One region of the Mesorhizobium sp. M8A.F.Ca.ET.161.01.1.1 genome, then DNA from elsewhere that is predicted to be linked to it. Evidence: predicted binding sites of a transcription regulator. Region 1 holds the regulator's gene; each other region holds the start of a gene.
The links. Region 1 encodes PhoB, which activates phosphate uptake and scavenging genes when phosphate is short. Its sites were predicted from a motif close to TGTCATNNANCTGTCAT; they were not measured.

Region 2: phnC (phosphonate ABC transporter ATP-binding protein) is a predicted target of PhoB. The motif match lies at 2,249-2,265, and genes of this name have one in related genera.
Region 3: EN804_RS27295 (PhoX family phosphatase) is a predicted target of PhoB. The motif match lies at 3,487-3,503, and genes of this name have one in related genera.
Region 4: EN804_RS12920 (LTA synthase family protein) is a predicted target of PhoB. The motif match lies at 2,859-2,875, and genes of this name have one in related genera.

Annotation. Positions count from the first base shown of each region.
Region 1 covers NZ_SRTD01000005.1:166,137-171,775, forward strand. The annotation lists gene pstS (phosphate ABC transporter substrate-binding protein PstS) at 1-386, shown strand, start outside; gene pstC (phosphate ABC transporter permease subunit PstC) at 453-1,436, shown strand; gene pstA (phosphate ABC transporter permease PstA) at 1,440-2,291, shown strand; gene pstB (phosphate ABC transporter ATP-binding protein PstB) at 2,288-3,091, shown strand; gene phoU (phosphate signaling complex protein PhoU) at 3,117-3,824, shown strand; gene phoB (phosphate regulon transcriptional regulator PhoB) at 3,843-4,532, shown strand; gene EN804_RS15055 (ROK family protein) at 4,798-5,639, opposite strand, start outside.
Region 2 covers NZ_SRTD01000005.1:468,767-474,405, reverse strand. The annotation lists gene phnL (phosphonate C-P lyase system protein PhnL) at 36-743, shown strand; gene EN804_RS16530 (DapH/DapD/GlmU-related protein) at 740-1,357, shown strand; gene EN804_RS16525 (DUF1868 domain-containing protein) at 1,504-2,214, shown strand; gene phnC (phosphonate ABC transporter ATP-binding protein) at 2,344-3,201, shown strand; gene phnD (phosphonate ABC transporter substrate-binding protein) at 3,312-4,220, shown strand; gene phnE (phosphonate ABC transporter, permease protein PhnE) at 4,276-5,232, shown strand; gene phnE (phosphonate ABC transporter, permease protein PhnE) at 5,236-5,639, shown strand, end outside.
Region 3 covers NZ_SRTD01000015.1:14,214-19,852, reverse strand. The annotation lists gene EN804_RS27320 (phosphatase PAP2 family protein) at 1-28, opposite strand, end outside; gene EN804_RS27315 (hypothetical protein) at 37-378, opposite strand; gene EN804_RS27310 (sensor histidine kinase) at 546-1,937, shown strand; gene EN804_RS27305 (response regulator transcription factor) at 1,934-2,596, shown strand; gene EN804_RS37365 (hypothetical protein) at 2,824-3,288, opposite strand; gene EN804_RS27295 (PhoX family phosphatase) at 3,565-5,568, shown strand.
Region 4 covers NZ_SRTD01000004.1:285,854-291,492, forward strand. The annotation lists gene EN804_RS12915 (pilus assembly protein) at 1-845, shown strand, start outside; gene EN804_RS12920 (LTA synthase family protein) at 892-2,853, opposite strand; gene fabD (ACP S-malonyltransferase) at 3,098-4,039, shown strand; gene fabG (3-oxoacyl-[acyl-carrier-protein] reductase) at 4,097-4,834, shown strand; gene EN804_RS12935 (acyl carrier protein) at 5,047-5,283, shown strand; gene fabF (beta-ketoacyl-ACP synthase II) at 5,318-5,639, shown strand, end outside.

The DNA.
Region 1 (5,639 bases):
ATGCCAAGCAGAACAAGCTGTCCTACTCCAAGATGCTGAATGCAGCCGGCAAGGTCGTCGAGCCGTCGCTCGAATCCTTCGGCGCCGCCGCTTCGAATGCCGACTTCAAGACTGCCAAGAACTTCAACGTCATCATCACCAACGAGCCCGGCGACGCCACCTGGCCGATCGCCGCCTCGACCTGGGTGCTGATCCACAAGGCTCCGGACGATGCCGCCGCCACCGGCGAAGCGCTGAAGTTCTTTGCCTGGGCCTACAAGGACGGCAAGGAAACCGCCAAGGCGCTCGACTACGTGTCGATCCCCGACAGCGTCGTCGACCTGATCAAGGCTTCGTGGAAGGCCGACATCCAGGCCGGCGGCAAGCCGGTCTACGCTGGCGAGTAACATCACCCGAAGGAGCGCCGCTTTACGCGGCGCTCCTTTTTCTCAACACAAAGAGCCGAGCTTGACATGAGTGCTGTCCAGGAAGCCTTGCCAGCCATCAAGGGCTCGCGCGATGCCATCGTCAGACGTTTCGCGCTGACGGACACGATCTTTCATGCGGCGACCCGTGCCGCCGCGATCCTGGTTCTGGTCCTGCTTGGCGGCTTCGCCATCTCGTTGTTTGCCGGTTCCTGGCAAGCGCTCTCGACCTTCGGCTTCTCCTTTCTGACCACGGAAAGCTGGAACCCGGTGACCGAGAAATTCGGTGCGCTGGCGCCCATCTACGGCACCATCATCACATCCGCCATCGCCATCCTGATTGCCGTGCCGCTCGGCATCGGCATCGCGATCTTTCTCACCGAACTTTGCCCGCGCGCATTGCGGCGCCCGATTGGCATGGCGGTCGAACTGCTCGCCGGCATCCCCTCGATCATCTACGGCATCTGGGGCCTATTCGTGCTGGCACCGTTCCTGCAGACGACGGTGCAACCCTTTATCATCTGGCTGTTCCATGGTGTTCCCGGGCTCAACAACCTGTTTGCCGGCCCGCCCTATGGTATCGGCCTGCTCACCTCGGCGATGATCCTCGCCATCATGATCCTGCCTTTCATCACCTCGATCACCAAGGACGTGTTCGACACGGTGCCGTCGGTGCTGAAAGAGTCGGCCTACGGCATCGGTTGCACGACCTGGGAAGTGACGCGGCGCGTGGTCATTCCCTATACCCGGATCGGTATCATGGGCGGCGTCATGCTCGCCCTTGGCCGTGCGCTCGGCGAAACGATGGCCGTCACTTTCGTCATCGGCAACGCGCACCGCATCTCGACTTCGCTGTTCGCGCCCGCCACGACGATCTCGGCGACCATCGCCAACGAATTCACCGAAGCCGTTGGCGATCTCTACACCTCCTCGCTGGTGGCGCTCGGCCTGATCCTGTTCGTCATCACCTTCCTCATCCTTGCCATCGCACGCTACATGCTGATGCGCATCGACGCCCGTACGGGAGCCTGACCAATGTCGACAGCCGCATCGCTTCACCAAAGCCGCAAGCGCAGGAATGGCGTGATGATGACGCTGTGCGTCGTCGCCGCCGGCATTGGCCTCGCCTGGCTGGCACTTATCCTCGGCGCGCTGCTCTACAAGGGCCTGTCCGGCGTCTCGCTGGCCGTTTTCACCGAAATGACGCCTCCGCCCGGCGACGCCGGGGGCCTGCTCAATGCCATCTACGGCAGCGTGGTGATGACGATCATCGCCGTGATCGTCGGCACGCCGATCGGCGTGCTCGCCGGTACCTACATGGCCGAATACGGCCGCTTCTCCAAGCTCACCACCATCGTGCGCTTCATCAACGATATCCTGTTGTCGGCGCCATCGATCATCATCGGCCTGTTCGTCTACGAGTTGATGGTGCGGCCGATGGGACATTTCTCCGCCATTGCCGGCGCCGTTGCGCTGGCCATCCTGGTCATTCCGGTCGTGGTGCGCACCACCGAGGACATGCTCAACCTGGTGCCGAACGCGCTGCGTGAAGCCGGCACCGCGATCGGCGCGCCGCGCTGGGTGGTCATCAAATCTGTCGCTTACCGCGCCGCGCTCTCCGGCATCGTCACCGGCATATTGCTCGCCATCGCCCGCATCTCCGGCGAGACGGCGCCGTTGCTCTTCACCGCGCTCAACAACCAGTTCTGGTCGAGCAATCTCAACGCGCCGATGGCCAGCCTGCCTGTCACCATCTTCCAGTTCGCTCTCAGCCCCTATGAGGAATGGCAGCAACTGGCATGGACTGGCGCACTCATAATCACCCTGACGGTTCTCGGCCTGAGCATTTTCGCCCGCAGCCTTACCGGACGCAGAGAGGACAGATGAAACCGATGTTGTCCACCGAGTTGAACACGCCCGAAGTGGCCGTGGATAAGGCCAAGATCGAGGTCAAGAACCTCAACTTCTACTACGGCCAGTCGAAGGCGTTGAAGGATATCAGCCTGTCGCTGCCCGAGCGCAGCGTCACCGCCTTCATCGGCCCGTCGGGCTGCGGGAAGTCGACGCTGCTGCGCGTCTTCAACCGCATCTACGAGCTCTACCCGAAGCAGAGCGCCGACGGCCAGGTGCTGCTCGACGGCCAGAACATCCTCGACCGCTCGCAGGATCTCAATCTCCTGCGCACCAAGATCGGCATGGTGTTCCAGAAGCCGACGCCGTTCCCGATGTCGATCTACGAGAACATCGCTTTCGGCGTCCGTCTCTACGAGAAGATCAGCAAGTCCGAGATGGACGGCCGTGTCGAACAGGCGCTGAAGCGCGCGGCATTGTGGACCGAGGTCAAGGACAAGCTCAACGCTAGCGGCCTCAGCCTGTCGGGCGGCCAGCAGCAGCGTCTTTGCATCGCCCGCACCGTGGCGGTGAAGCCGGAAGTCATCCTGCTCGACGAACCAGCCTCGGCGCTCGATCCGCTGTCGACCGCCAAGATCGAGGAACTGATCGACGAGCTGCAGGCCGACTATACGATCGTCATCGTCACCCACAACATGCAGCAGGCGGCGCGCGTGTCGCGCCAGACGGCGTTCATGTATCTGGGCGAACTGGTCGAATTCGACAAGACCGAGAAGATCTTCACGTCGCCTCGCGAGAAGCGCACGCAGGACTACATCACCGGCCGCTTCGGCTGATATCACGCATACGAGGACCAGGATCATGGCCGAACACACAGTCGCAGCCTTCGATGAGGATCTCGGACAGATCAGCAGGCTGATCAGCGACATGGGCGATCTCGCCGGCACGATGGTCGGCGGCGCCACCAAGGCTCTGCTGAATTCCGACAACGCGCTGGCACAGCGCGTCGTCTCCGACGACGCCATCATGGATGCGCGCCAGCGCGAACTCGACGACCGCGCCATCACCCTGATCGCCAAGCGCCAGCCGATGGCCGACGATCTGCGTCATGTCGTCGGCTCGATCCGCATGGCGGGCGACCTCGAGCGCATCGGCGACCTTGCCAAGAACATCGCCAAGCGTGTCGGTTCCGTCGGCCTCACCGCGACGCCGCGCGACCTGTCGCACTCGATCGATTCCATGGCGCAGCTGGTGCTGATCCAGGTGCAGGGCGTGGTCGAGGAATATGCGGCCGGCGATGCCGCCGCCCTCGCCAAGCTCAGGAATGACGACGAACGCATCGACGTCAAATACACCTCGGTGTTCCGCGAACTGCTGACCTACATGATGGAGGATCCGCGCAACATCACGGCTTGCACGCATCTCTTGTTCTGCGCCAAGAATCTCGAGCGCATCGGCGACCATGTGACCAACATCGCCGAGAATGCGTATTATGTGCTGACCGGAACGCAACTGCCCGCCAATCGTCCGAAGCAGGACGAGACGGCGATGTCGGCGCCGGCGGCTTGACGATAGGATGATCTGCCAATGATCGCGCCACGCATCATGGTGGTGGAGGACGAGGAGCCGCTCGGCGTGCTCCTCCGCTACAATCTGGAATCGGAAGGCTACCAGGTCGAGGTGGTGACGCGCGGCGACGAAGCCGAGATCCGCCTCCAGGAGAATGTGCCCGACCTCCTGGTGCTCGACTGGATGGTGCCGGCTGTTTCCGGCATCGAACTCTGTCGGCGCCTGCGAATGCGGCCCGAGACCGAGAGGTTGCCGATCATCATGCTCACGGCGCGCGGTGAGGAGAGCGACCGCGTGCGTGGCCTTTCGACCGGCGCCGACGACTATCTGGTCAAGCCGTTCTCGACGCCGGAATTCATGGCCCGGGTCAAGGCGCTGCTGCGTCGCGCCAAGCCGGAAGTGCTGTCCAGCGTGCTCAAGGTCGGCGACATCGTGCTCGACCGTGAATCGCACCGGGTCTATCGCAAGAAGAGCGAAATCCGGCTCGGACCGACCGAGTTCCGGCTGCTCGAATTCATGATGCGCCATCCCGGCCGGGTGTTCTCGCGCAGCCAGTTGCTCGACAATGTCTGGGGCGAGACGATCTATATCGACGAGCGCACGGTGGACGTGCATGTCGGTCGCCTGCGCAAGGCGGTCAACAATGGCCGCATGCCCGACGTCATCCGCACCATCCGCGGCGCGGGCTACGCGATCAGGGAAGACTAGGTCCAGGGCGGCTACGCCCCTGACTTCGTCATCCACGAGCGGAGCAAGGAGCGAAGCGACGCGGCGCAGACCCGAGGATCCATGCCGGGACCTCGACGCGTCGCCGCAGTGCAGAATTCTGCGCCGTTGCACTCTACGATCGAGGTCACGGCATGGATCCCAGGGTCTCCGCGACGCCGCTTCGCGGCTGCTCCGCCCAGGGATGACGACCTTGAGGGCGCTCGGCCAACCTCCAGCATTGGTGGTGATTCACCGGAGCGTTCGCTCAGGCCACGCTCTTCCCAGCACTGCCTCTCGCCTGCACGCCCGGCGCGAAAATCTCCTGGTCGACGAAGGTCAAGGCGCGCATGGCGCAGCCTTCGCGAATGAGCGGCAGTTCGTTCGGCTCGGTGTCGAAGGAAATCGATTCCGAATGCTGGCCGCCGGCGGTCTGGGCGATGGCCTCGCGCAAGGCCGGCTCGATCAGATCGAAGGCGGCGGCACTGACACCGACCATGGCGACCGGCGCCGGGTCGATCAGCGCGAACAGGCTGCCCAGCCCATAGCCCAGCGCCTCGCCCGCCTTGCGATAGGCTTCGCGCTCCGGTCCGTCTTTCTCCCTTGCCGTCGCGGCGAGTGTCCGCATCTGCGCGTCGCTGACATCGGCGACCGGTTCGGCGTCCTCGCCAAGCTGCCTGGCATTACGCCAGATGGCATAGTTGCCGGCATAGGCCTCGACGCAGCCGCGCCGCCCGCAACGGCAGAGCGCGCCGCCCGGGCGATGGATCATGTGGCCGAATTCGCCGCCCGATGAATGGGTGCCGGTGAACAGTTCGCCCTTGAGCACCAGGCCCATGCCGATGCCGTGCGAGAGCAGGATGGCGATGAAGTCGTCGCGGTAGCGTTGAGGGTCGCGCCAGCGCAACGCCACCGCCATCATGTTGCAGTCGTTCTCCATGGTGGCGGGGATGCCGAATTCGGCTTCGAGTATGTCGGCGAAGGCAATGTCCGTCTGCGGCGTGATCGGCGACCACAGCATGGCACGCGCCTTGGTGTCGGTGATGCCCTGGATCGCCAGCGCGATGCGGGCAACACTGCGGATATCGAGATCGGGGTCCTCGATGCGGC
Region 2 (5,639 bases), 300 kb from region 1:
CTCCCGCCGACCGACGACAATTGGAGAACCTTCTGATGCCGACCCCTCTCGTTGTCTCCGACGTCGCCAAGAGCTTCACCATGCATCTTCGCGACGGCATCAAGCTGCCTGTCGTCTCCGGCGTCTCCTTCTCCATCAAGGCGGGCGAATGCACCGTGCTCGGCGGCCCCTCCGGTGCCGGCAAGAGCTCGATCCTGAAGATGCTCTACGGCAACTACGCCGTCGACGAAGGCCAGATCATCGTCACGCACGAGGACGGGTTGATCGATCTCGCCCATGCCAGCCCGCGCACCGTGCTTTCCGTTCGCCGGCAAACGATCGGCTATGTCAGCCAGTTCCTGCGCACCGTGCCGCGCGTCTCGGCTCTCGACGTTGTCGCCGAGCCACTGGTCGAACGCGGCGAGCAGCGCGAGGCAGCCCGAGCCAAGGCCCGCGCCTTGCTGGCCCAGCTAAACCTGCCGGAAAAGCTCTGGATGCTGCCGCCTGCAACCTTCTCCGGCGGCGAGCAGCAGCGCGTCAACATCGCGCGCGGCTTCATCACCGAGCATCCGATCCTGCTGCTCGACGAGCCGACCGCATCGCTCGACGCCACCAACCGCGACGTGGTGATCGAACTCATCGCCGCCAAGAAGCTGGCCGGCGTCGCCCTGCTCGGCATCTTCCACGACCACGATGTGCGCGAGGCGGTGGCCGACCGCATCATCGACGTCACCGCCTTCGCCCCGGGAAAACTCGCCGCATGACCAGGAAATTGTCGGAGACGCCGCTGGTCCACCCCTCAGCGGAGGTGCACAACTCGACGCTCGGCCGCTGGACCGAGATCGCCGACCGCAGCCGGGTCTCGGAAAGCGAACTCGGCGACTATTCCTACATGATGCAGGACTGCGCCGTCTGGTGCGCGACCATCGGCAAGTTTGCCAACATCGCGGCAAGCGTGCGCCTCAACGCCACCAACCATCCGACCTGGCGGCCGACGCTGCACCACTTCACCTACCGCGCGTCGGACTATTGGGATGACGCCGAGCATGAGAGCGAATTCTTCGCTGAGCGTCGCGCCAAGCGCGTCACCATCGGCCACGACACCTGGCTCGGCCACGGCTCGACCGTCCTGCCCGGCGTCACCGTCGGTGACGGTGCCGCGGTTGGCGCCGGAGCGGTCGTCTCCAGGGACGTCGCGCCCTACACAATCGTCGCCGGTGTGCCGGCCAAACCGATCCGCGAACGCTTCGACCGCCGCACCGCCGAACGCTACCAGGCGCTTGCCTGGTGGGACTGGGACCACGCCAGGCTGCGTGCTTCGCTCGACGATTTCCGCGAACTGTCCGCCGAGGCGTTCCTGGAGAAGTACGAGGGATAGGACAATTCCAGGAAAAGTCAGAACCGGTTTTCCTGGAATTGTGTCAGGTGAAGAGACATAGCCGCTCACATCATCGTCATAGAGCGTGCCCCTTCATATCCCTGACACAGGACTCGGACAGGACGCCATCTCCCAAGGAGATCGCCATGCCCGACACTGTCAGACCCTCGCTCGCTGGATTCTTTGCTGGCTCCAATCCGATGCCGCCCGTGCATCTCGGCACGCGCTATGACACTTCCGGCAATTTCCTGATCGAACCCGGCAACACCGTCGTCAGCCATCTGGTCAGCGGCTCACCATCGGAAGCCGTGGTGCTTGCGGTGCGCGATCGGATGATGGCGATGCCGGACGCCGACCGCCTCGCCTTCACGCCGGTTTCCAGCCTGCACATGACGCTGTTCCAGGGCATCATCGAATATCGCCGCCGCTTGCCCTTTTGGCCGCGCGACGTTCCGCTCGACACCGGCATCGACGCCATGACCCGCCTCTATCTGGAGCGCCTGAGAGGCTTCCAGGGCGCCGGCCCGTTCAATATCAAGGTGGTCGAGATCGTGCCGGCCGGCCTCACCGTTGCCGGCGCGACCGACGAGGATGTGCGCATCATGCGTGCATGGCGCGATGCACTGGCTGTGCCGTTCGGCTACCGGCACCCCGACCATGACGCCTACGTCTTCCACATCACCTTCGCCTATCAGATCCAGCGTCTCGCTGACGACAGGGCTGCTGCCTGGCAGGCGCTGTTCGATGAGAGCCTGGCGCTTTTCGGCCGGGAGGCCCCGGTGATCGAGATCAAGCCGCCCGCCTTCTGCGCATTCCGCGACATGAAGCATTTCGAGGAATTGCTGGTGCTCGGCTGATCGCCAGCAGGACGCGGCCGTCGTATCTGTGGAGCGTAACAAAACTGACATGCTGGCGACATGGCAGGTTCATGTGGCTGCGTTAGGCGAGTGCCTGACGATCAATATGGACCGGACTGGAACCAGCCCATGTCAGCAAGCTCTGCGACGCTCGAAATCCGCGGTGTCAGCCGACGATTTGGCAGGAACACCGCCGTCAGCGACGTCAACATCTCGATCCCGCAGGGGCAGATGGTTGGTGTCATTGGTCGTTCGGGCGCGGGCAAATCAACTCTGCTTCGCATGATCAACCGTCTTGTCGACCCCAGCCAGGGGTCGATTTTTTTTGACGGCGCCGAGGTTTCCCGGTTGCGCGGCTCGCCGCTGCGCCGCTGGCAGCGCGACTGCGCCATGATTTTCCAGCAGTTCAACCTGGTGCCGCGCCTCGACGTGCTGACCAACGTGCTGCTCGGCAAATTGAACCACCGTTCGACCCTGTCCAACCTTCTCGGCATGTTTTCGCGCGCCGAGTGCGCGGAAGCGGTCGCCGCGCTCGAGCGGCTCGACATCGCCCGCACCGCACTTCAGCCCGCCGGCACCTTGTCGGGCGGACAGCAGCAGCGGGTCGCCATCGCCCGCGCCATGATGCAGCAGCCCAGGGTGATCCTGGCCGACGAGCCGATCGCCTCGCTCGACCCGCTCAACGCCAAGGTGGTGATGGATTCGCTGCAGGACATCAATCTGCGCGAAGGCATTACCGTCGTCACCAATCTGCATACGCTCGATACCGCCCGCACCTATTGCAACCGCATCATCGGCATGGCCGCCGGCAAGGTCGTCTTCGACGGGCCGCCCGAAGAGCTCAACCGCGAAGCTGTGCGTCTTGTCTACGGCGCCGACAGCAATGGCGGCGAGATATCGGAGGCCATCACCTCCACCAGCGTTGCCTACAAGCAGAAAATCGCCGCATCCGCCGGACCGCTCGAACCCGCATTCCCGGGATACTGAGCCCGTTACGGGCCAGTAGCGAGCGCCTGGATCGTCCGCCCGCGTCAAGGGCACTTGTCAAGATCAAGAACGCTGCCGGCGCGGGGCCGGAACTTACAGGAGAGACATCAATGTTCAGGAAGATGGTTTTCGGCGCCGTTTCGGTGCTCGCCATGGCCACCAGCATTGCCCACGCCGCCGACATGAAGGAATTTCGCGTCGGCATTCTCGGCGGCGAAAACGAAACCGACCGGCTGCGCAACTACCAGTGCCTGGCCGACCACCTGAAGACCGAGTTCGGCTTCGAGAAGGTTTCGCTGTTTCCCGCCGCCGACTATGACGGCGTCATCCAGGGCCTGCTCGGCGGCACGCTCGACTTCGCCGAACTCGGCGCCTCCGGCTATGCCAGCGTCTATCTCAAGGACCCGAAGGCGGTCACCCCGATCCTCACCACCAAGCAGACCGACGGCTCCACGGGCTATTATTCGATCGGCCTGGCGCTGAAGACCTCGGGGATCACAGACATCAAGTCGGCCAAGGGCAAGAAGCTCGGCTATGCCGATCCGGATTCGACTTCCGGCTACCTGATCCCGCTGACCCAGATTCCGAAGGACACCGGCGCCTCGAACGAGACCTTCTTCGGCTCGACCCAGTTCAATGGCGGCCACGAAAACAACGTTCTGGCGGTGCGTGACGGCAAGGTCGACGTCGCGGTCGACGATTCCTCGGGCATCGGCGACTTCAAGAACGGCTACACCTCCGGCACCTTCCACAAGGAAGTCGCCAAGGGCGCCGTCGACCCCAACGACTTCGTCGAAGTCTGGCGCTCGGGCCTGATCCCGAACGGTCCGCTGGTCGTGCGCACCGCGCTCGGCGACGACATGACCGCCAAGCTGGCCGCCTTCTTCACTGATCTGCCCAAGAAGGACAAGGCTTGCTTCGAGGGCGTCGAAGGCGGCGATTTTACCGGCTACGTTCCCGTAAAGCCCGACTTCTACAACGTCATCGTCGAAGCCCGTAAGGCAGCCATCGGCGGCTAACGGCGAAATCGGAAGGGGCGGTGTTCAAAACACCGCCCTTTTTGCATCTCCGATCATGACCCTTTCCGTGACAGCCCCCTCCGACGGCATTCACCAGACGGCCGATGCCTGGCGACGCCAGACGTCGCTGCGCCGGTTCTATACCGTGCTCGGCGTCGGTCTGCTGCTTGCCGCGATGCTTTCCAGCATGTGGTTCGCCGACGAAGCCAATGCCGGGCATTTCTTCGACCGGCTGCCGCACATACTGGATTTCCTGAGCTGGCTGGTCCCGAAAGACTGGAACGACGTCTGGCGGGCGCTGTTCGACATCGCCTCGCCGCATGATACCGGCACCCAGGAATTCAACTTCCCGCTCGGCCGCGTCTATGTCTGGGGCGGTTTCTACGTCCCCGAATATTTCGAGCTGATGCTGACCACGGTGAACGTGGCGCTGGTTTCGACCTTCATCGGCTTCATCTTCGCGGTGCCTTTTTCCTTCATCGCGGCGCGCAACCTGACGCCCCATCCGGCACTGAGGCTGGTGGTCAAGCGTTTCATGGAATTGCTGCGTGCCTTTCCGGAAATCGTCATCGCCGGCCTCTTCGCGGCAATCGTCTCGACCGGTCCGATCGCCGCCATAATCGCCATCGGCCTGCATTCGATCGGCGCACTCGGCAAGCTGTTCTACGAGATCAACGAGAACATCGACATGCGCGCCGAGGAAGGCCTGACGGCGGTCGGCGCCAACTGGTTCGAGCGGGTGCGCTTCGCCGACCTTCCACAGGTGTTGCCCAATTTCGTGTCCTATACGCTGCTGCGGGTCGAGATCAACGTGCGGGCCTCGACCATCATCGGCGCCGTCGGCGGCGGCGGCATCGGCGAAGAGCTGAAGCTGTCCATCTCGCGCGGCTTCGGCGCCAAGACGCTGGCGCTGGTGTTGCTGCTGTTCACGACCATCTTCATCATCGATCAGTTTTCCGCCTGGCTTCGCCGCAAGCTGGTCGGCGAACAAGCCTTTATGATGGGGGCATAGATCATGGCAACCATGACCGCCGAGGAGATGCTGTCGATCGAGGCGCGCCACCCGCAGGTTTTCCGGCGCCCCGCATACAAGCGCTTCGGTCCGCTGCTCCTGTTCGTTGGCACTCTCCTCTATCTGGTCTATGCCTTGTGGTTCTTCAGCCTGCCGCAGGTATTGCGTGAATCGCATTGGGAGCGACTGCCACTTTTCCTGACGCAGTGGATCAGCTACGATCTGCAGCCGGAATTCCGTCTCGACCAGCCGGAGATCATGCCCAAATATCCGCGTTTCTCCGCACTGGGCGACAATCCCAATCCGGATTGGGTAATCAAGAATGCCGACGGGTCCTTCACCGTGCGGATCGACGGCCAGGCCAAATCCGTCACCTTCGACAAGACCTATGCGACGATTGTCGCCAA
Region 3 (5,639 bases), on a different contig from region 1:
TGAGCAGCGTTTTCGCAGCGTTTTTCATCGGCACGGTTATAACCGCCCTTGCAGATAGGGCCCAAGGGTGATCAGCGCCACGGCGGCGATCGCCAGCATGATGCCGGTCGCCTGCAGCGCGTTGACGCGCTCGCCGAAGAACACCAGCGCCACGACATTGACCGAGACCAGCTGGATGACCGCCGAAAGGCTGAACGACACCGACATGCCGAACTCGCGGATCAGCCGCAGCATGATCAGATTGCCCAGCGAATAGAGCGCCAGCGTCAGCAGGATCTTGCCCAGGCTCGGCGCCAGTCCCCATTGCTTGGCGGCGGTCGCCGCCAGCAGGAAGATCACCGTTGAAAAACCCAGCTGCAGCAATCCCGAAAAACTCAACGTCCGTCCCCCTCGAAGTGGCTTTCGCCTGATATCGCGGACCTTGTTTCCGAAGCGCGCCGAGACGTCAAGCGAGGTCGTTGCAACGAAGGTCTTGGCAACGGCGAGACTGAAGCTCAATGTGCTGGAATCGCCCAGCATATCGATAGAAGGGCGGTCAGGGGACCATGATTCGTATTCTTCAGAACTTGGCGCGGCGCTGGAGCGAGCTTTCCCTTGCCCTGCAATTCGTCGTTGCCGGCGGCTTTGGGCTGCTGGTCGTCATGCTGATCGTGGGGACTTGGGTGACGACGCAGATCCGGGACGGCGTCATTCGCAATTCGGCCGCCACGACGGCGCTTTATGTCGACAGTGTGATTGCGCCGCTGCTGCCCGACCTGCGCAAGAGCGAGGAGCTCAGCGAATCCGTCAAACAGGCGCTCGACGAGACACTCGGCCAGGGCGCGCTCGGCAAACGCCTGGCGTCGTTCAGGCTCTGGCGCCGCGACGGCACGGTGCTCTACGCGAAGGACGCGGATTTGATCGGCCGCCGCTTCGAGCTGAACAAAAATCTGCGTTCCGCCTTCCAGGGTAGCGTCATGGCCCAGTTCGATACGTTCGACGAGGACGAAGACAAGGAGCGGGCCGCGGGTGTGCCGTTGCTCGAAATCTACAATCCGGTGCGCGAACCCTGGTCCGGCGACGTGGTCGCCGTCACCGAATTCTACGAGCTCGCCGGCGATTTCAAGGCCACCCTGGCTTCCGCCCTGCTGTCGAGCTGGCTGATCGTGGCTGGCACCACCTTGACGGCATTCCTGCTTCTGTCGGGCATCGTCCTGCGCGCCAGCCGCACCATCGACGACCAGCGCGGGGCGCTGCGCCGCCAGGTGTCGGAACTGCAGGGCCTGGTGACGCAGAACAGCGCCTTGCGGCAGCGCGTGCAGCGGGCATCCCGCCGCGCCACGGCGCTCAACGAACGATACCTGCGCCGGATCGGCGCCGACCTGCATGACGGCCCTGCCCAGCTGGTGGCCCTGGCGGCGCTGCGCATGGACAGCCCGGTGTTTACCGGCGACGGCCATGGCAGCGAAGGCCGCTCGACCGAGGTCGCCATGATTCGCAAGACGCTGGAGGACGCGATGCGCGAGATACGCGGCATCTGCACCGGCCTGGTGCTGCCGCAGATAGAAACGGCGGCGGCGGCGGACGTGTTGCGGCTGGCCGTCGAGGAGCATGAGCGCCGGACGGGCACGTCGGTGACGCTTACGCTGCCCAAACATTTGCCCGAGCCCGGCGCTTCTGAAAAGATCAGCATCTATCGCTTCGTGCAGGAGGGGCTGAACAATGCCTACCGCCACGGGCGGGGCAAGGATCAGGCGGTGCGTGCGGGAATGAAAAATGGCCGGCTTTTCGTCGAAGTGTCGGATGGCGGGCCGGGCTTCGATCCGGCCCGGGCCGAAGGGTTGGGGCTGGCCGGCCTTAGGGAGCGGGTTGAAAGCATTGGCGGACAGTTCGAAACCCTGACGGGGCCGAAGGGCACGAAATTGATGATCCGTCTTTCGGTCGAGGAGCAAGCATGATGGGCGCCATCCGCATCGCCATTGTCGACGACCATCCTCTCTTCCGCGAGGGTGTGACACGCAGCCTTTCGGAGATCGGAGGCTTCGAGGTGGTCGGAGAAGGGGCTACCGCGCAGGACGCGGAACGCATCGCCTCGACCGTGCAGCCCGACATATTGCTGCTCGACATTTCCATGCCCGGCGGCGGCTTGGCCGCGGTTGCAAGCATCCTTGCCGACCATCCCGCCCAGAAGATCGTCATGCTGACCGTTTCGGAGGCCAATGCCGACGTGACCAAGGCCCTGAACGCGGGGGTGCACGGCTATATCCTCAAAGGAGTCGGGTCGCGCTCGCTTGCCGATATCCTGCGCAACGTGGCGGCCGGCGAAAGCTATCTTTCGCCGATGTTGTCGGCCCGGCTGCTTTCCGATGTGCAGTCCCTGCAGCCCACCAACGGCGTGGCGGACCGGCTGCGGCAACTCACCGGCCGACAGACCGAAATCCTGCGGCTGGTGGCGGAAGGACTGAGCAACAAGGAAGTTGCCTTGCGCCTGGAGCTGCAGGAGAAGACCGTCAAGCACCACATGACGGGGGTGCTCTCGAAACTCAGCGTGCGGAACCGCACCGAGGCTGCCCTCATGATGCGCGAGTTTCGCGACCGCGAGAGGGACTTCTCATAGAGCGGTTCGGCGTCGTTGGAATCGCCGACTTACGGCAACGCAGCCAGGGAAAGCGCTACGTGCTTTCCCTGGAATTCTCCAAGTCATCGCAGCATTGGAACACAGCGCGAAAACGAGGTCACCTCCGCCGGGGGGCGGCGGAGGTGACGTGTGAAGCCGGTCGTTGCCTGTTGACCAGCTTCACAAGGCCTAGATTTCAGAAGGCCGAGATTTCAGAAGGCCAAGGTTCAGAGGGCCTTGAGGCGGCTGACATCGGCCGGTGTGGCCGGGCGGTCGATGATCGTGCGGTCGAGCGCATCCTTCATCCTGAAACGGCCGTTCTCGATCTTTTCCGTTAAGCCGTCGGGGTGGTGAACCGTAATCTTGTTGCCGTCCACGTCGACCTCGTCGCCAGTGGTGGCGTTGACATGGCTGCTCTTCCCGGCCTGGCCCTTGCCGGACCCCGAATTTCCGCCACCGTTGTCAGCGCCATTTCCGTTGCCGTTTCCATTGTTGCCGCCGCCGTTGCCGTTTCCATTGCTGCCGCCGCCACCGCCACCACCACCGCCGCCACCCTTGGCGAGCGCGGTCGCGGCCTCGATTCCAGGCACGAAGCCATGAAAGGCAATTCCATAGGGAGCGATGGTCAGCGCCAGAAGCGCAGCCGATCCGAAAGCCAGCCGGCAACAACGGGCCGTTATCGATCCGTGCATCCCTGAACTCCGTCGATTGAGCCGGTGCACCCACCCCAACGTTGCAGTGCAACCAACATCGCCGAAACACGTGGTGACCGGAAGCGACCTCCGACCGTTGCGTTTGTCTCCCAGGACCTTTGCAGGCGCAAGACTGGACTAAAGTCCGAGGTCCGGCGTGAAAAATGGCGTCGTGAGGCCGCGGCAGCGCCGATACCTTGTCACGAAAATGTGATCGGCCGACTGTAAGGCGGTCGATCAGGAAACAAGCTCCAGCCAATCCAGCCAGAGGCTCTCATGACCGAACATTGCTCCCCCGACGCCCGATTCCGCACCAGCCTGCTCGAGGAAAACGAAGGCCCGGCCAACAATCCCAGCGAAAACCGCACGATGGGCGAGATCATCGCCGCGCGGTTTTCGCGCCGGGGCTTCCTCAAGGGTTCGCTTGCCGTCTCGGCGATCGCCGCCACCGTCAGCCCGCTGGCGATGATCGCCGCCGACGATGCCCGCGCCGCGGAAAGCTCGGCCTTCAAGTTCGACGAGTTGGAGGCCGGCATCGACGACAAGCACCATGTCGCGCCGGGCTACGACGCCGATGTGTTGCTTCGCTGGGGCGATCCGCTGTTTGCCGATTCGCCGGAATTCGATCCGACCAAGCAGTCGGCACAAGCCCAGGCCAGGCAGTTCGGCTACAACAACGACTATGTCGGCTACATCGCGATCGATGGCTCGGCGGAACATGGCCTGCTGGTGGTCAACCACGAATACACCAACCCGCATCTGATGTTCCCGGGTATCGTCAAGATCGTCGAGAAGGACGGCAAGAAGGCGGCCGAGGTGGCGCCGCTCTCGAAGGAGCAGGTCGATGTCGAGATGGCCGCGCATGGCGGCACCATCGTCGAGATCCGCAAGGACGGCGGCAAATGGCAGGTTGTGCGTGACGGCAAGCTCAACCGCCGCATCACCTCCAGCACCGAGATGACGCTGTCCGGCCCGGTCGCGGGCCATGACCGCGTCAAGACCAATGCCGATCCGTCCGGAACGAAAGTCCTCGGCACGATCAACAACTGCGCCGGCGGCGTCACGCCCTGGGGCACCTATGTGATGGCCGAGGAGAACATCCATGGCTATTTCTCCGGCGAGCTGCCGGAAGGCCACAAGGAAGCCGCCAACTACAAGCGCCTCGGCATCCCGGAAGGCGCCTATGAATGGGGCGCGCATTACGACCGCTTCAACCTGGCCAAGGAGCCGAACGAGCCCAACCGATTCGGCTGGATCGTCGAGGTCGATGTCAACGACCCGGATTCGGTGCCGCGCAAGCGCACCGCCATGGGCCGCTTCAAGCATGAGGGCGCCGAATCGATCGTCGCCAAGGACGGCCGCGTCGTCTTCTATCTCGGCGACGACGAGCGCTTCGACTATGTCTACAAATTCGTCACCAAGGGCATGTTCAATGCCGGAGACCGCGCGGCCAACAAGGACCTGCTCGACGACGGCACACTGCATGTCGCCAGATTCGCCGAGGACGGCTCGGTCGAATGGATGCCTATCGTGTTCGGCCAGGGTCCGCTGACGGCGGAAAACGGCTTTGCCGGCCAGGCCGACGTGCTGATCGAGACGCGCCGCGCCGCCGACCTGCTTGGCGCCACCAAGATGGATCGGCCCGAAGACATCCAGCCCAATGCCGGCAACGGCAAGGTCTATGTCATGCTGACCAACAATTCCAAGCGCAAGGCCGATCAGGTCGACGCCGCCAACCCGCGCGCCGGGAATGCCTTCGGCCACATCATCGAGATCGTCGAGGACGGCGGCGATTTCGCCGCCACAAAGGGCAAGTGGGAAGTGCTGCTGAAATGCGGCGACCCGTCGGTGGCCGATGTCGGCGCCACCTTCTCCACCGCGACGACGGCCAATGGCTGGTTCGGCATGCCCGACAATTGCGCGATCGATTCGGCCGGGCGCCTGTGGGTCGCCACCGACGGCCAGGGCCCGAAGGCCACCGGCCGCACCGATGGCCTGTGGGCGGTGGACACGGAAGGATCGGCGCGGGCGACCTCGAAACTGTTCTTCCGGGTGCCGATCGGGGCCGAGATGTGCGGCCCGCTGTTTACGCCGGACGATCAGACCGCCTTCGTCGCCGTCCAGCATCCGGGCGACGGCGGTGAGGACTGGGACGCGTTTGGCCGGCCTTCCTATTATGAGGACCTGTCGACCCGCTGGCCCGATTTCAAGCCCGACATGCCGGTACGGCCTGCGGTCGTGGCGATCACCAAACAGGGCGGCGGCAAGATCGGCGTCTGACGTCGAGCGAGACAAAACAAGAGGGGCTTCGGCGATCCGCGGCCCCTCTTTTTTGCGCGGCATTGCATTCA
Region 4 (5,639 bases), on a different contig from region 1:
CGGCTAAGCCCGACACGCTGTTCGTTCCCTATTTTGCGCCGGATGATCCGGGAGATGCGCAGATGCCGTCCAGTTCCTATGGCAATGAGGCAAAATACTACAACAATTCCTATCTCAGCGACGCCAGCGACACGGTCAAGCTAGACAAACAGAAAGGCGACAACCGGCTCGGCATCGACTTCAGCGGCCTCGACAGCGATCCCGACAAAGCCACCAAGGAACAGGTTGCCAAATATGTGGCGCCGGCCAAGGAACTTATCACCGAGACAGGAACTCCCGTCACCGTTGGTCCCAACCGTTCCTGCCCGACCCCCGTCGTTCCCCTGACCGACGATTTCGACAAATTGCGTAAGGCGGCGAGCCAGATGACGGAATGGAACGGCTCCGGCACCAACGTCTCGGAGGGGCTGTCCTGGGGCATGCGGGTGCTTTCGCCCGGCGCGCCCTATACCGGCGGCGCGCCATTCAAGACGCCTGGCGTCAGCAAGATCGTACTCCTGCTCACCGACGGTGAGAACGTCGTCTACGGCGCCAGCCAGCAATCGACGAAGTCCGACTACACATCCTACGGCTATCTGGCGGGTGGCCGCTTCGGGTCGGACAATCAGACGACGGCGGCCCGCAATGTCGACGGCTGGACGAAGAGCGTCTGCACGCAGTTGAAGAACCAGGGCGTGCAGATTTACACGATGGTGCTGCAGTCCGACACCGCCGCCAACCGCACGCTTTACAGCGCCTGCGCTTCCGATCCGAGCGATTATTATGCCGTCAACGATCCGGCCAAGCTGCCGAATGTTTTTCAGCAGATCGCCAACAAGTTCTCGAAGCTGCAACTGACGAATTGAGCGCCCGATGCCGAGAGCGCGCGATGCATCCGGGGGGTCCAGACCTTCAACTCGTATGGGCGACAACCTTGTCGACCGTCTCGGGGAAGAAGTCGGGCGCGGCATGGCGCTTGCCGAACATCATGTCGTACTGGATCAGCCGGAAGTCGCGGATCGCCGGGTCGATCTCTTTCTGACGCGACCAGTCGGCCGTGGCCGCGCCGGCCGGCGTGAGCAGCAGGTTGCGGTCGACAACGCGATAGCGCTCCCGCATCTCGCCCAGGAAGCCGGTGTAGTAGGGGTGGGTGATGCCTGCGGCGGTGAGGATATGATAGGGCAGGAACGCAGGACTCACCGTCCCCAGATTCTCGACCGGGCCCGAACGGTTCGACCAGATGATCAGCGGAGTCGCGTGATGTTCGAGAGCGGCCTCCGGCGTCGGTTCCTTGCGGGGCGCGACGTTGTCCTTCAGGAAGCCGGTCTCGACATAGACCGGCCCGAGCGGCGGCAGGTGGTCACCGAAAAAGGCAACAATCGTTGGCCGCTCGCGCGTCTTGGCCCATTCGATCAGCCGCTCGAGGCCGCGGTCCGCGTCGGCTGAACCCTCGGCGTAGGAGAGCAGCGAGTCACGCGCCCACTGGCTGATCGGCGCCTGCACCGAGTGGGTCGGGTTCGAATAACGGTTCGGCTCATACGGGCCATGGTTCTGCAGGCTGACCGCGAAGAAGAAGACGGGGTCGTCGCTGGCGTCGGCTTCGCGGATGATCTCGTCGGTCATCGCAGCGTCGGATGCCAGCGGTCCGCGCTTTTCCATGGGCGGCAGCGTTTCTTCCGATTTGAAGTCGTTGAAGCCGAAATCGGCATAGACGGCGCCGCGATTCCAGAACCAGTTGGTGCCTGGATGGATGGCGCGTGCCCTATAGCCTTCGCTCTTCAGGAAGGTCGCCATCGATGGCGTCGGGGTGCGTACATACTGCTGGTAGGGGATGCTGCCGGCCGGCAGGAAGGCGTTCGAGAACCCGGTCAGCGCTTCGAATTCGATATTGGCGGTCATGCCGCCGAATTCGGGCGAGAACATCGAGCCCGAGCGGAGCGACCGCACATTGGGGATCGGATCGGGCGTGATGGTGACGCCGGGCAGCTTGGTCGAATCCCAGAAGGATTCGCTCATGACGATGATGATGTCTGGCTTCTGGGCCGGCACCGAGGCGCTCACATCGGGCCTGTCGATCGCCGCGATTGCCTTGTCGGAATAGCCCGGCGGGGCAGAGACGTGCGCCATCGGCACGTTGAGCGCGAAGGCGAGCGCAAAGCCGTTGGAGGCGTAGTTTTCCTTCTGGTCCCACATGATCGGGATGATCTGCAGCCGGTCCCTGGTCCACGAGAAGGTGGCGTAGTCCATGATTGAGACGAAGAAGGCGAGCAGCGGCACCGCCAGCGTCAGCCGGGCGAGGCGGCCCTTGTGGCTGAGGGCTGGAACCTTGCGGCGCCAAAGACGCCAGCCGTAGACGAGCAGGGACAGGCCGACCACGATGCCCGCGACCATGGCGAGCGCGGTCATTGGCCGCTCGCGCACCAGCAGCGGCAACAGCGCGAAGATCTGTCGGGCGTAAAGGAAGTCCGTCGGATAGAGCGGGTCGCCGAGATAATGCGACTTCTGGTGGCCGACAAAGGCCAGCGATAGGGTCAGCGGCGCGACGATCATCAGGCTTTGATGACTGCGGCCGAGCACGGCATCGAGGCCGATCAGGACCAGCGCGAACACGACGATGGTGGTCCAGCCCGGCTTAAACGGCTGCAGGAAGAAGGAAACGGTGCCGGCGACATCACCGCGCACGATCAGTTCGATGGCGAACACCATGACGGCCGAGATCGCCAGGCTGATCAGCCCGTAGCGGACGACCGGCCATCTCCGGCCCGGCAGATAGCCGGTGGACGGATCGTCTTCCAGGAATTGCGGCGCGGCGTTGCCGGCACGTTTCGAACTCTTTGCCACTTTAACTTCCCACCCAAAGACAACCCACGTCATTCGATTGTCATATAATTGTCACGCAAAGCTAGCGCCTGTGACGGAAATAAGAAGAGCCAGCAAACGATTCGTGAGCGGTTTTCATCAGGTGTGATCGCCAAAAAGCCCTTTCGGAACAGGCACTCGCTCAAGGATACGGCCTTCGGCATGGGCTGAAGTGGCTTGACTTGGCGGCCTGCCTTGCGTCACAGGCAGGGAAAATTCGTAGTATCACGCAAGCAGAACCAGTCTGGGGAGCCCTCGCATGGCCGTCGCATTTACCTTTCCAGGACAGGGCAGCCAGGCTGTCGGCATGGGCAAGGATCTCGCCGATGCCTTTCCCGAAGCGCGCAGGGTCTTCCAGGAAGTCGATGATGCGCTCGGCGAAAACCTGTCGAAGCTGATCTGGGAAGGTCCCGAAGAGACCTTGACGCTGACGGCCAACGCGCAGCCGGCCCTGATGGCGGTATCGCTGGCGGCGATCAGGGCGCTGGAAGCGCGCGGTTTCTCGCTGAAGGACCAGGTCGCCTATGTCGCCGGCCATTCGCTGGGCGAATATTCGGCACTCGCCGCCGCCGGCTTCGTTTCCGTCGCCGATGCCGCTCGTCTGCTGCGCATTCGCGGTAACGCCATGCAGGTGGCGGTGCCGGCCGGCGAGGGCGCCATGGCGGCGATCATCGGGTTGGAGCAGGCCGATGTCGAAGATGCCTGCGCCGAGGCCGCTAAGGGCTCGATTTGCCAGATCGCCAACGACAATGGCGGCGGCCAGCTGGTCATCTCAGGTGCAAAGGTCGCGGTCGAGCTGGCAGCGAAACTGTGCACCGATAAGGGCGCCAAGCGTGCGCTGATGCTGCAGGTGTCGGCGCCCTTCCATTCGGCGCTGATGGCGCCGGCGGCCAACGTCATGCGCGAGGCGCTTGCCGGCGTGGCAAAGACCGCGCCAGTCGTTCCCGTCGTGTCCAACGTATCGGTGCAGCCGTCGACCGATCCCGACGAGATCGCCGGGCGCTTGGTCGAGCAGGTGACCGGTCGCGTGCGCTGGCGCGAAACGGTGGAATGGTTCGGCGCCAACGGCATCACCACGCTTTGCGAGATCGGTGCCGGCAAGGTGCTTTCGGGACTGGCTCGCCGCATCAACCGCGATATCGCCACCGCGTCCGTCGGTTCCTCGGCCGAGGTCGAGGCGGCACTTGCGGCGCTTGCATAAAGCGCCATTTGAGACCATCCCTATAAGGGGCGCCCTCTTCTCAACCTGGAGACAAAAATGTTCGAATTGACCGGCCGCAAGGCGCTTGTCACCGGCGCATCGGGGGGCATCGGCGAGGCGATCGCCAGGGTGCTGCATGCGCAGGGCGCGATCGTCGGCCTGCACGGCACGCGCGTCGAGAAACTGGAAACGCTGGCCTCCGAACTGGGCGATCGGGTCAAGCTGTTCCCGGCCAACCTGTCGAACCGTGACGAGGTCAAGGCACTCGGCCAGAAGGCGGAGGCCGATCTCGAGGGCGTCGATATCCTGGTCAACAATGCCGGCATCACCAAGGACGGCCTGTTCGTGCGCATGTCGGACGCCGACTGGGATACGGTGCTGGAGGTCAATCTCACCGCCGTTTTCCGGCTGACCCGTGAACTGACCCACCCGATGATGCGCCGCCGCCATGGCCGCATCATCAACATCACATCGGTGGTCGGCGTGACCGGCAATCCCGGCCAGGCGAACTACTGCGCCTCCAAGGCCGGCATGATCGGCTTGTCCAAATCGCTGGCGCAGGAAATCGCCACCCGCAACATCACCGTCAACTGCGTCGCTCCGGGCTTCATCGAATCGGCGATGACCGACAAGCTCAACGAGAAGCAGAAAGAGGCGATCATGGCGGCGATCCCGACGAAGCGCATGGGCACCAGTGCCGAAGTGGCGTCCGCCGTTGCTTATCTGGCTTCGAACGAGGCCGCCTACGTAACCGGGCAAACCATCCACGTGAATGGCGGCATGGCGATGATCTGAGCGAGCTCCGGCAGCAACATCGCCGCGCTGTGAAAACCCACCATTTCGGCTTGGACCTCGGCAATTTTTCGTGTAATGCGGCCCGCAACCCGGCGGTTCGGGCAAAAACCGGTCCGTGGCCGTTGCGTTTCCGGCAGGACCATCTTTCAGCTTGATTAGCGGCATTCCGCCCGCTAACGAAGACAGACAAACAAAAGACGAGGATGCCCCAAATGAGTGACACCGCAGAGCGCGTCAAGAAGATCGTCATCGAGCACCTTGGCGTCGATGCCGACAAAGTGACGGAGCAGGCGAGCTTCATCGATGATCTGGGCGCTGACAGCCTCGACACGGTTGAACTCGTCATGGCGTTCGAAGAAGAATTCGGCGTCGAGATCCCCGACGACGCAGCAGAGACCATTCTGACCGTTGGCGATGCGGTGAAGTACATCGACAAGGCTTCGGCCTGACGCTTTCCGCAGTCGTCACCGGGGAGGACCTGCGATGAGGCGTGTCGTCGTCACGGGCCTTGGCCTGGTTTCGCCGTTCGGCATGGGCTTCGAGCACAGCTGGAAGCAACTGCTGACCGGCCGCAGCGCTGCCAAGCGCGTCACCGAGTTCGAAGTGGACGATCTTGCCTGCAAGATCGCCCACGTCATTCCGCGTGGCGACGGCTCCAACGGTACGCTCAATCCCGAAGCCATTCTCGAGCCGAAGGAACTTCGCAAGATCGGCGACTTCATCCTGTACGGGATCGCGGCCGCCGATGAAGCGCTGAAGGATTCCGGCTGGCAGCCTTCCACCGAAGAAGAGCGTTGCGCCACCG